DNA from 3 places in the Kocuria oceani genome. Region 3 is predicted to be linked to each of the others. Evidence: riboswitches for the same ligand, from Rfam matches in the RefSeq annotation. Region 3 holds a riboswitch; each other region holds the start of a gene.
What was found. A riboswitch is a leader RNA that binds a small molecule or an ion and turns the genes downstream of it on or off. The one in region 3 is predicted to bind thiamine pyrophosphate.
Positions count from the first base shown of each region.

Region 1: it holds a riboswitch for thiamine pyrophosphate, as region 3 does, so the genes downstream of both, thiM (hydroxyethylthiazole kinase) here and PU704_RS05805 (ECF transporter S component) in region 3, are expected to answer to the same signal.
Region 2: it holds a riboswitch for thiamine pyrophosphate, as region 3 does, so the genes downstream of both, PU704_RS18835 (FAD-dependent oxidoreductase) here and PU704_RS05805 (ECF transporter S component) in region 3, are expected to answer to the same signal.

Region 1 is NZ_JARAMH010000007.1:43,579-46,839, reverse strand. Features, by position in the region: gene PU704_RS09400 (bifunctional hydroxymethylpyrimidine kinase/phosphomethylpyrimidine kinase) at 1-485, opposite strand, end outside; gene thiE (thiamine phosphate synthase) at 482-1,162, opposite strand; gene thiM (hydroxyethylthiazole kinase) at 1,159-2,031, opposite strand; TPP riboswitch at 2,023-2,116, opposite strand; gene PU704_RS09385 (nuclear transport factor 2 family protein) at 2,212-2,946, opposite strand; gene PU704_RS09380 (Rne/Rng family ribonuclease) at 3,198-3,261, opposite strand, start outside.
Region 2 is NZ_JARAMH010000030.1:15,228-18,488, reverse strand. Features, by position in the region: gene PU704_RS18845 (hypothetical protein) at 8-1,015, opposite strand; gene thiE (thiamine phosphate synthase) at 1,183-1,851, opposite strand; TPP riboswitch at 1,918-2,019, shown strand; gene PU704_RS18835 (FAD-dependent oxidoreductase) at 2,009-3,261, shown strand, end outside.
Region 3 is NZ_JARAMH010000004.1:100,546-103,806, forward strand. Features, by position in the region: gene PU704_RS05785 (Na+/H+ antiporter subunit E) at 1-153, shown strand, start outside; gene PU704_RS05790 (MrpF/PhaF family protein) at 150-422, shown strand; gene mnhG (monovalent cation/H(+) antiporter subunit G) at 428-925, shown strand; gene PU704_RS05800 (DUF4235 domain-containing protein) at 983-1,261, shown strand; TPP riboswitch at 1,494-1,615, shown strand; gene PU704_RS05805 (ECF transporter S component) at 1,704-2,324, shown strand; gene PU704_RS05810 (ABC transporter ATP-binding protein) at 2,321-3,261, shown strand, end outside.

The sequences.
Region 1 (3,261 bases), on a different contig from region 3:
TGCGCCAGGGCCTCCGCCCAGGAGGACGCGACCTCCTCCTGGGCGAGCACCGCGAGCTCGGGCAGGTTGGGGGTGACGAGGTCGGCGTGGCCGAGCATCGCGCGCAGCGCGTCCTCGGCCTCCCGCTCGAGCAGGCGCCCGCCGGAGGTCGCGACCATGACGGGGTCCAGGACCACCACCGGCGGCCGGCGGTCCTCGAGCCAGCGGGTCACCGTCTCGATCACCGGCACGGAGCCGAGCATGCCGATCTTCACCGCGTCGATCTCGACGTCCTCGGCGACGGCGTCCAGCTGGGCGGCGAGGAACTCCACGGGCGGGACGTGGACGGAGCGCACCCCGAGGGTGTTCTGCACCACGACGGCCGTCACGGCACTCATGCCGTAGCCGCCCATCGCCGCGATCGACTTCAGGTCCGCGTGCTGTCCCGCCCCGCCGGTGGGGTCGGTGCCGGCCACGGCCAGGACGCGGGGCACCTGGGGGCTCATCGGGCCACCTCCTCGGGGACGCGGCCGAAGGCGCGCACGTAGCGGGCGGCCGCGGCCGCGGGATCGGGGTCGGCGCAGATGCCGGAGACCACGGCCAGTCCGGCCGCCCCGGCGGCACGCAGGGCCGCGGCGTCCTCGACCCGCACCCCGCCGATCGCCAGGCACGGCAGGGCGCTGCGTGCCGCGGCACGGGCGAACCCCTCGACGCCCAGCGGCTCCGGGTGGTCGGGCTTGGTGCGGGTGGCGCGCACGGCGCCGACGCCCAGGTAGTCGACGGTGCCCGGGGGCAGGGCGGCGGCCGCGTCGAGCTCCGGCGCCGTGGCGGCGCTCAGGCCCAGCACCGCGTCCGGTCCGCAGATCCGCCGGGCCAGCTCCACGGGCAGGTCGGACTGGCCGACGTGCACCCCGGCCACGGCCGCCCCGGCCGCCCGGGCGGCCAGGTAGGCGTCGGCGCGGTCGTCGACGAGCACGGGGACGTCCCGGCCCACGCGCTCCGCGACGGCCACGAGCAGGGCGACCAGGTCCCGGGCCGGGGCGTGCTTCTCCCGGACCTGGACCATGGTGGCTCCCCCGGCCACGGCGGCCGCCACGACGTCGGGCACGCTGCGCGGGGCGCTGAGCGCCGTGTCGGTGACGAGGTGCAGGGCCAGGGCGGCGGGGTCGAGGCGGGCGCTCACCGGGCACCCTCCTCGCGCACGAGCTCCGCCCGGGCGGCGAGCTGCTCCGGGGTGATGGCGTGCAGCCGGTCCAGCAGGGCCACGGCGAAGGATCCGGGGCCGGCGCAGCCGGCGGCGGCGTCCTCGGCCGCCAGGGTGTAGACCGTCGTGGCGGCGGTCGCCGCCGCGGCGGGGTCGGCGCGCACGGCGGTGAAGGCGGCCATCAGGGCGCCCAGGGCGCATCCGCCGCCGGTGATCCGGGTGAGCAGCGGCGTGCCGTGCGGCACGCGCACCACGCTCCCGTCCGGGGCGCGCACGAGGTCGACCGGCCCGGAGACGGCCACCGCGGAGCCGGCCTGCGCGGCGATCGCGGCGGCGGCGTCCCGGGCGGCGTCGACGCCGTGGGTGGCGTCCGTGCCCCGCCCTCCGGCGCCGCCGGCGAGGCCCATGATCTCCGAGGCGTTACCGCGCACGATCGCCGGCCGGTGCCGCAGCAGGTCGCGGGCCAGCGCGGTGCGCACGGGCAGGGCGCCCACGGCCACGGGGTCCAGCACCCAGGCGAGTCCGGCCCGCTGCCGGGCGCCGACCGCCTCGTAGGCGGCCCCGCGCTGCTCGGCGGTGGGCGTGCCGGTGTTGACGAGCAGTCCGTCGGCGAGCTCCGCGAAGATCCCGCCCTCGCCCTGGATGTCGGTCATGGCCGGGGAGGCGCCCACGGCCAGCAGGACGTTGGCAGTGACGTTGGCGACCACGGTGTTGGTGATGCACTGCACCAGCGGCGCTGCGGCGCGCAGCTCCTCGAGGGCCGTGGCGGCGTCCTCGGCGAGCGCGGGGTCCGGCGGCGCCCCTTCGGCTCCTGCGGTGCGGGCGGGCAGGGGTACGGCATCGCGCATCAGCGACATCCCTTCGCTAGTACTGGCTAGATCAGGTTCGACGGGTGTGATCTCAGCCGCTCGCGCGGCACCCCGTGTCAGGTGTTCCGCCAGTCTAGCCGCCCGTCGGTGCCGGGCGCGGCGGGTCCCCGGCCCCGCGGCCGGGGACCCGCCCGGACCGCCGCGGAGACGGCCGCCCGGTCAGAAGAACCCGTTGCCGTGCGGCATCCGCTCCGGGACGGGCTGGACGACCTCCCAGTGCTCGAGGATCCGCCCGTCGGCGACCCGCCACAGGTCGTAGCAGCCGGCCGGACGCGGGTCGCCGGGCTCCCCGCCCTCGCCGTCGGGCTCGAGCACCCCCTCGGTGACGGTGAGGACGAAGCCGCCCTCGCCGAGCACCCGGTGGAGGGCGCGCCGGGCGAGCCGGGACTCCGGTCCGGCGCCGTGCTCGACGAAGCGCGGGTCGCGGGCCAGCTCCTCGAGGGCCTCCCGGTCCGCACCGAGGAGACGTCCGTGCACCCACTCGGTGATCAGCGCCTTGTTCGCCGCGGTGTGCTCGTGGTCCGTGACCTGCCGGGGGCCGTCGACCCGGTGCGCGCCGGCGGCTCCCCTGGGCAGCGGCTCGAGGGCGTCCCAGTGCTCGGCGAGCCGGTCGCCGGCCACGCGGAAGACGTCCACCGCCACCAGGGGTTCCGGACCGAGACCGTGGTAGACGCAGTGGACGGCGACCATGTCCCCGTCCTCGAGCACGCGCAGGGTGTCGATCCGGAAGTCGTCCGGCAGCTGCTCGAGGACGGCGCGGAGCCCCTCCCGGCCGTCGGGCCCGAGCCCGGAGTGCTGCCGGAAGTCCGGGGCCCAGTACCGGTCGAGGGCCGCAGGGTCCCGGTGTCCGAAGAGGTCGGCGCCCGCGGTGAGTACGATCTGCTTGCTGCTCATGGTCATCCCCTCGGCGCTGCGGGCCGGGGGTCCACCCGGTCGGGCCGCCCGCGTGTGGTGCGACCACGCTACTCCCGGCCCCGCGCGGCCGGACAGGAGATCCGGCCGTGTGACGGCCGCGGAGTCCGGCGGCGGACCGGCAGGAGTCCGGCAGGCGGCGGGCCGGTCCGACCGGGGGCACGGGTCCTGTGACGGCGGAGGACCCCGACCGGCCGGTCGGGGTCCTCCGGGTCGCCACGGCGGAGGGGCGCTCAGTCCTGACCGGCGGGCCGGCCGCTGCTGAGGTCCTCGGCCTTGACGCCGACGCCCACGACG
Region 2 (3,261 bases), on a different contig from region 3:
GTCCCGGTCAGAGCACGAAGATCAGCGCCACGATCACCGCCACGATCGCCAGGAGGACCAGGCCCCAGGCCTTGAGGTTGTCGGAGTCGTCCTCCTCGGGATCGTGGGCCGGGCGCGGCGGCCATCCGCCGGCCGCCGGGCCGCCGGTCCCCGCCAGGGGGCCGCCCGCGCCCGGACCGGGGAACGGCCCGCCCTGGGACTGGCCCGGGAACGGCTCCCCGGGAGCCCCGGGCCGGCCGACCTGCCCGGGCGGCGGCGGAGCGGGCGTGGACGGGCTGACGCCCCACTGCGGAGCCTGCGGGGCGTCCGCGATCGAGGGGTTCGACGGCGGCGGCCCGGCCGGACCGTCCCCGGGTGCCCGCGGCGCCGGGGCTGCCGGCGGTGGAGGAGCGGCCGGGGGAGCGGCGGGCGGCAGCGTCTCGCCGGAGAGCACCGGCCCGTCCTCGCGGTGGCCCTTCTCGGCCTCCGTCAGCAGGGTCACGAACCGCTCCAGCGACTCCGAGCCGTCGTACTCACGGGCCAGGAAGCGCTCGGCGCGGCGGCGCACCACCCGGTAGACGCGCCCGTCGTCGGGGATCGAGAGGTCCCGGGCGGCCTGCGCCACGATCAGCGGGGGCTGCTCGGGCAGCGGGTTCGTGCCCCACTCCAGCAGCCCGGTGAGCAGGGGCCGCTCCAGCACCGAGGCCATGGCCGCCCGGGCGCCGGGCACGCGGGTGAACTCCAGCAGCCCGCTCGGCGGGGCGGAGGGACAGCCCGGGACGTCACCGGGCAGCCGGGCCGCCCGCTCGAGCCAGAACGTGTCGCCGAAGAGGGTGGCCAGCAGCACGGCCGCCGCGAGCCGGTCCTCGCCCGGGGCGGCGTCCTCCGGGGCGCCCTCCTCCCAGTGGGTGCCCAGCGCTCGCCGGGCGGGCTCGCCGGCCAGCCGGACGCGCAGCTGCACGTCCTCCGGGCCGCGGGCGGTCTGCGCGGGATGCTCCACCGCGTGCCGCACCTGCGGGTCGAGCTCGGGGTCCATGGGCCACTCCTCCGTCGTCGTCCGTGAGGTCCATGCTCTCAGACGGTGCTGTGCGGCGGCGGGGAGCCGGTGGGGAGTTGTGGCCGTCGTGCCCTTCGGGACGTCCCCGCCCGGGGGGGCCGGGCAGGAGACGTGCCGAGCAGGGAGGGTGCCGGGCGGGGAAGGGGTCAGGCGGGGAGCAGGCTGCGCAGCTGTCCGGCCGCCAGACGCGGGTCCGGGGCCTCGGTGACCGCCCGGACCACCACGGCGCCGCGCGCCCCGGCGGCCAGCACCTCGGGGAGGCGCTGCTCGTCGATGCCGCCGATGGCGAACCAGGGCACGGGCGCGGCCGCCTGGTCGGCGTCCAGCCGGGCCTCGGTCAGTGCGGCGACCTCCCGCACGAAGTCAAGGCCGGTGGCGGACCGGCCCGGCTTGGTGGGGGTCTCCCACACGGGCCCGGTGCAGAAGTAGTCCACGTCCGGGTCGGCCAGCGCGGCGCGGGCCTGGCCGAGGTCGTGGGTGGAGCGTCCGATCAGCACGTCGGGGCCCAGCAGCTGCCGGGCCTGGGCGGGGGTGAGGTCGTGCTGGCCGGCGTGGAAGACGTCGGCGCCCACGAGCGCGGCGAGGTCGGCGCGGTCGTTGACGGCGACCAGCGTGTCGTACTCGGCGGCGACCCGGCCCAGCAGGCGCAGCGCGGCGATCTCCTCGTCGGTGTCGATGCTCCTGTCCCGGAGCTGGACGATGTCCGTCCCGCCGGCGCAGACGGCGTGCAGGAACTCCTCGAGGTCGCCCTGTGCGCGGCGGGCGTCGGTGCACACGTACAGCCGGGCGGCGAGGAGCCGGTCCGTGCGCGTCATGCGCAGCTCGGAGGCGGCGGGGGCAGCGGTGTCCTGGGTATGCTGGGTCACACGCTGATGATAGGTCAGCGGTTCTGCGGGAGCCCCACGGGGCTGAGAGGGCGTTCGGCGCCGACCGCCACACCTGATGCGGGTCATGCCGCCGTAGGAAAGGACGATGCCGGTGACATCCGCGCCCCCCGTTCCGATGCCCGCCGCCCAGCACGTGCGGGCCGACGTCGCCGTGGTCGGGGCCGGGGTGGTCGGCCTGGCCACGGCCTGGGAGCTGCGCCGCCGCGGCCGCTCGGTGGCCGTGGTGGATCCCGAGCCCGGCGCCGGGGCCAGCCGGGCGGCAGCCGGGATGCTCGCCCCGGTGAGCGAGGTCCAGTACCAGCAGGAGCCGCTCTATCCTTTGATGCTCGCCTCGGCCGGCGCCTACCCGGCGTTCGTGGCCGCCGTGGAGGAGGCCGCCGGCGGCTCGGTGGGCTACCGCGCCACCGAGACGCTCGTGTGCGGCGTCGACGCCGCCGACCGGCAGGCCCTGGCGGACCTGCGCGAGCTCCAGCGGCGCCACGGCCTGGCCGTGGAGCCGCTTGCGCTGCGCGCGGCCCGGGCCCTGGAGCCGGCCCTGAGCCCGCGGCTGTCCGCCGTGCACCGCATTCCCGACGACCACCAGGTGGACCCGCGCCGGCTCGTGGCAGGGCTGCTCGCCGCCCTCGTCGCCCCCGAGCTCCCCGCACCGTCCGGGCCCCGCGGAACGGACGGCGCCGACGGCGGGCCCGCCCGCCTGGTGCACGACCGCGCCGCGGGGCTGCGCCACGGCCCCGACGGCGCGGTGACGGGTCTGCGCCTGGCCGGCGGCGGGATGGTCTCGGCGGCGGAGACGGTCCTCGCCCCCGGCACGGGTCTCAGCGACCTGGAGGGCCTGCCCGGGTCCTGGCGGCCGCCGCTGCGCCCGGTGCACGGGGACATCCTCCGCGCCCGCCCGCCCGCCGGGGCGCCCGCCCTGCTCGAGCGCACCGTCCGCGGTGTGGTCCACGGCGTGCCCGTCTACCTGGTGCCCCGCGACGACGGGACGGTGGTGATCGGGGCGACCTCCCGCGAGGACGACCTCGACGGGATCAGCGCCGGGGGCGTGTTCCGGCTGCTGCGCGACGCCCAGGCCGTGGTCCCCGGCGTCGCCGACCTCGAGCTGGTCGAGGCCATGGCCCGCGCCCGGCCCGGCACTCCGGACGACATCCCGTACCTGGGCCGCGTCCGCGGCTCCGGGGGAGACCCGGCGGCCGGTCTCGTGGTCTCCACCGGCTACTTCCGCCACGGCGTCCTGCTCGCCCCGCTGGCCGCCCGCCTCGCCGCGGAGCTGGTGCTCGGGCGGTCCGGCACGGATCCGGGCCCCGACGCCGAACACCTGGCCAGCACCGACCCGCACCG
Region 3 (3,261 bases):
CAGGGGGACAGCGCGGCGATCGGCTCCCCGGTCACGGCCGAGCAGCAGATCGTCGGCGGCCGGCGAGGAGACGTCCCCGCCGGGAGCACCGGAACCACTGAGAATCCCCGGGCCGCCGAGAACCCCCAGACCACCGAGGAGGACCGCTCGTGATGGAGATCGCCGTGGCCGTCGCGGCCGTGCTGCTCAGCACGGCCGCCGCGGGCACCCTGTACCGGCTGGCCAAGGGGCCGTCGCTGCTGGACCGGGTGGTGGCCACCGACGTCCTGCTGGCCATCGTGGCGGCGTCGCTCGCCGTGGAGATGGCCTACCACGGCCATCTCGACAACCTCATCCTCATGGTGATCGTCTCCCTGGTGGGGTTCATCGGCGCCGTGACGGTGGCGCGCTTCGCCACCCAGACCGCCGAGCACGGGAAGTGAGCCCCGTGCTGGACACCGTCCTGGACGCCGCCGCGGCCGTGTGCCTGGTCCTCGGGGCGCTGATGTCCCTGGCCGCGGCGATCGGGCTGGTCCGGTTCCCGGACCTGCTGACCCGCATGCACGCGGGGACAAAGCCGCAGGTGTTCGGGCTGCTGCTCATGCTCACCGCCGTCGCCCTGGAGAACCGGGACCCGGTCATGATCCCGCTGATCATCCTGGGCTGGGTCTTCCAGCTGCTCACCGTGCCCGTCTCGGCGCACATGGTCGGCCGTTCCACCTACCGCACCAAGCACCTCAACCGGGCCACCCTCACGCAGGACGACCTGCAGGAGGTGCTCAACCGTGCCGGTGAGCAGAACGGCGGCGGGCAGGCCGCGGCCGGGGCGGCCCTCACCGACGCGGCCGGGGCGGCCCTCACCGACGCGGCCCTCACGGACCCGCCGGGCGCGGACGGGCAGCACGCCGACGGACAGCAGACTGACGGATCCGGGAGGACGCGTTAGGCTGGGCACGATCGACGGGCGCATCCGCGCCGCCCCGACGACAAGGAGCAGCAGTCCATGAACACGAAGATCCTCGAACTCGCCGGCACCGGCCTCTCGCTGGGCGGCGTGGCGCTCTCGCACAAGGTGCTCGGCGCCGCGTGGACGCGCATCACGGGGGACCCGCCCCCCGCCAAGAACCCGGACCCGGACGAGGCGTGGACCGGCATCATCATCTGGTCGCTCGTCACCGGACTCGTCGGCACGGTGATCAAGGTCGCGATCTCCCGCCAGGTCGCGAAGATGGAGAACCAGCCCCGGAACAACCCCAAGGCCTCCAGCCAGGCCGAGGTCTGATCCCCGGGGACCACCTCACGAAGGGGCCGGTCCGCCCGGACACCGCAACGGTGTCCGGGCGGACGGGCCCCTTCGCCGTCCGGCGGACGCGCCGCGGGAGGAGCGCCGGACGCCCCGCGGGCAGGAACGGAACGGCGGACGTGCCGGCGGCAGCACCGGCGACAGTCCAGGCGACAGTCCGGATGTCAGTGCGTGCGGCGGTGCGGGCAGGGGAGGGGTAGACTCGGTGCCACTGAAACGACAGGGGAGCGCACCCCGCCGGCAACGGCGGCACAGCGCTGAGAGTGCGGATCACCGCAGACCCTCGAACCTGCTCCGGTTAGCACCGGCGAAGGGAGTCGAGCACCTCAGGGGTGACTCGCGGACGTGAGCTCCGGCCGTGTCCGCGCGGACCCCTCCCCTCCTGGCACCGATGGCTCGCTGAGCCCAGGAGGAACGCACCATGAACACCACCACGCACCGTCCCGCCGGCCGCAACCGTGCGCCCGGGTCCTCGTCCTGGCGGGTCGTCGACATCGTCGTGGCCGCCGTCCTCGCCGCCGTGTGCGCGGTCGTCTTCTGGGCGTGGTCGAACCTGCTCTATCCCGTGGTCGGAGCCGCCGCGGTGACCTATCCGCCCGCCGTGGGGCTGATCGCCGGCGGCTGGCTCGTGGCCGGCGTGCTCGGCGGTCTGATCATCCGCAAGCCGGGCGCCGCGCTGTTCTGCGAGCTGCTCGCCGCCGTCATCGAGGGCTTCCTCGGCACCCACTTCGGCTGGACCGTGATCCTGTCCGGCCTCCTCCAGGGCATCGGGGCCGAGCTGGTCTTCGCCGCGGTGCGCTACCGCCGCTACAACGCCGCGGTGGCCGCCGCGGCGGGCGCGGTCAGCGGCATCTTCCTGGGCGTCAACGAGAGCATCATCTACAACTACGAGTGGGCCCTCGGCCACCAGGTGGTCTACGTGGTCCTCGCAGCCCTCTCGGGCGCGGTGCTCGCCGGCCTGCTGATGTGGGCCGTGGTGAAGGCGCTCGCAGCCACCGGCGTGCTGCAGGGCCTGGCCTCGGGCCGGGTCGCACGGCGATGACCGCCGCGGCGGTGCGTCCTCCCGGCACGCCCGCCGCCGCGGGGGCCCGCGTCGAGGCCCGCGGCTTCGGCTGGCACCACCCCGGCCGGGAGGCCCCCGCCCTGCGGGGCATCGACCTGGTGGTCGAGCCGGGGGAGCGGGTGCTGCTGCTGGGGCCGAGCGGGGCGGGCAAGTCGACGTTCCTGCACGCCCTCGCGGGGGTGCTGCACGACGACGACGGGCTCTCCCGCCACGGGGAGCTGCTGCTCGACGGCACGGACCCGGACCGGGCACGGGGACGCGCCGGGCTCGTGCAGCAGGACCCCGAGTCCCAGGTGGTCCTGTCCCGTATCGGGGACGACACCGCCTTCGGCCTCGAGAACCTCGCCGTGCCCCGGGAACAGATCTGGCCCCGGGTCCGCGCCGCCCTCGACGACGTGGGGCTGACCCTGCCGCTCGACCATCCCACCGCCGCCCTGTCCGGCGGGCAGAAGCAACGCCTGGCGCTCGCCGGTGCCGTGGCGATGAGCCCGGGGCTGCTCCTGCTCGACGAGCCCACCGCGAACCTGGACCCCGCAGGGGTGCGGCAGGTCCGGGACGCGGTGGCACGCTGCCTGGACCGCAGCGGGGCCACTCTGGTGGTCGTGGAGCACCGCGTGGCGGTGTGGGCCGACGTCGTGGACCGTGTCGTCGTGCTCGGCCGCGACGGGGGGATCACGCACGACGGGTCCCCGGCGCAGGTCCTGGGGGAGGCCGCCGACGAGCTGAGCCGCGCCGGGGTCTGGGTTCCCGGGCGGGTCCCGCCCACCCGCGCGCCCGCCCGTCCCCGGGGAGACGCGGAGCCGCTGCTGAGCGCGGCCGCGCTGGCCGTCTCGCGCACCCAGCCCTCCGCGCGGCAGCTGCGCGCCCGGCGCCGGGCGCGGCGGCGGGGCCGGGCGCTGAGCGATGCCGCGGCGGG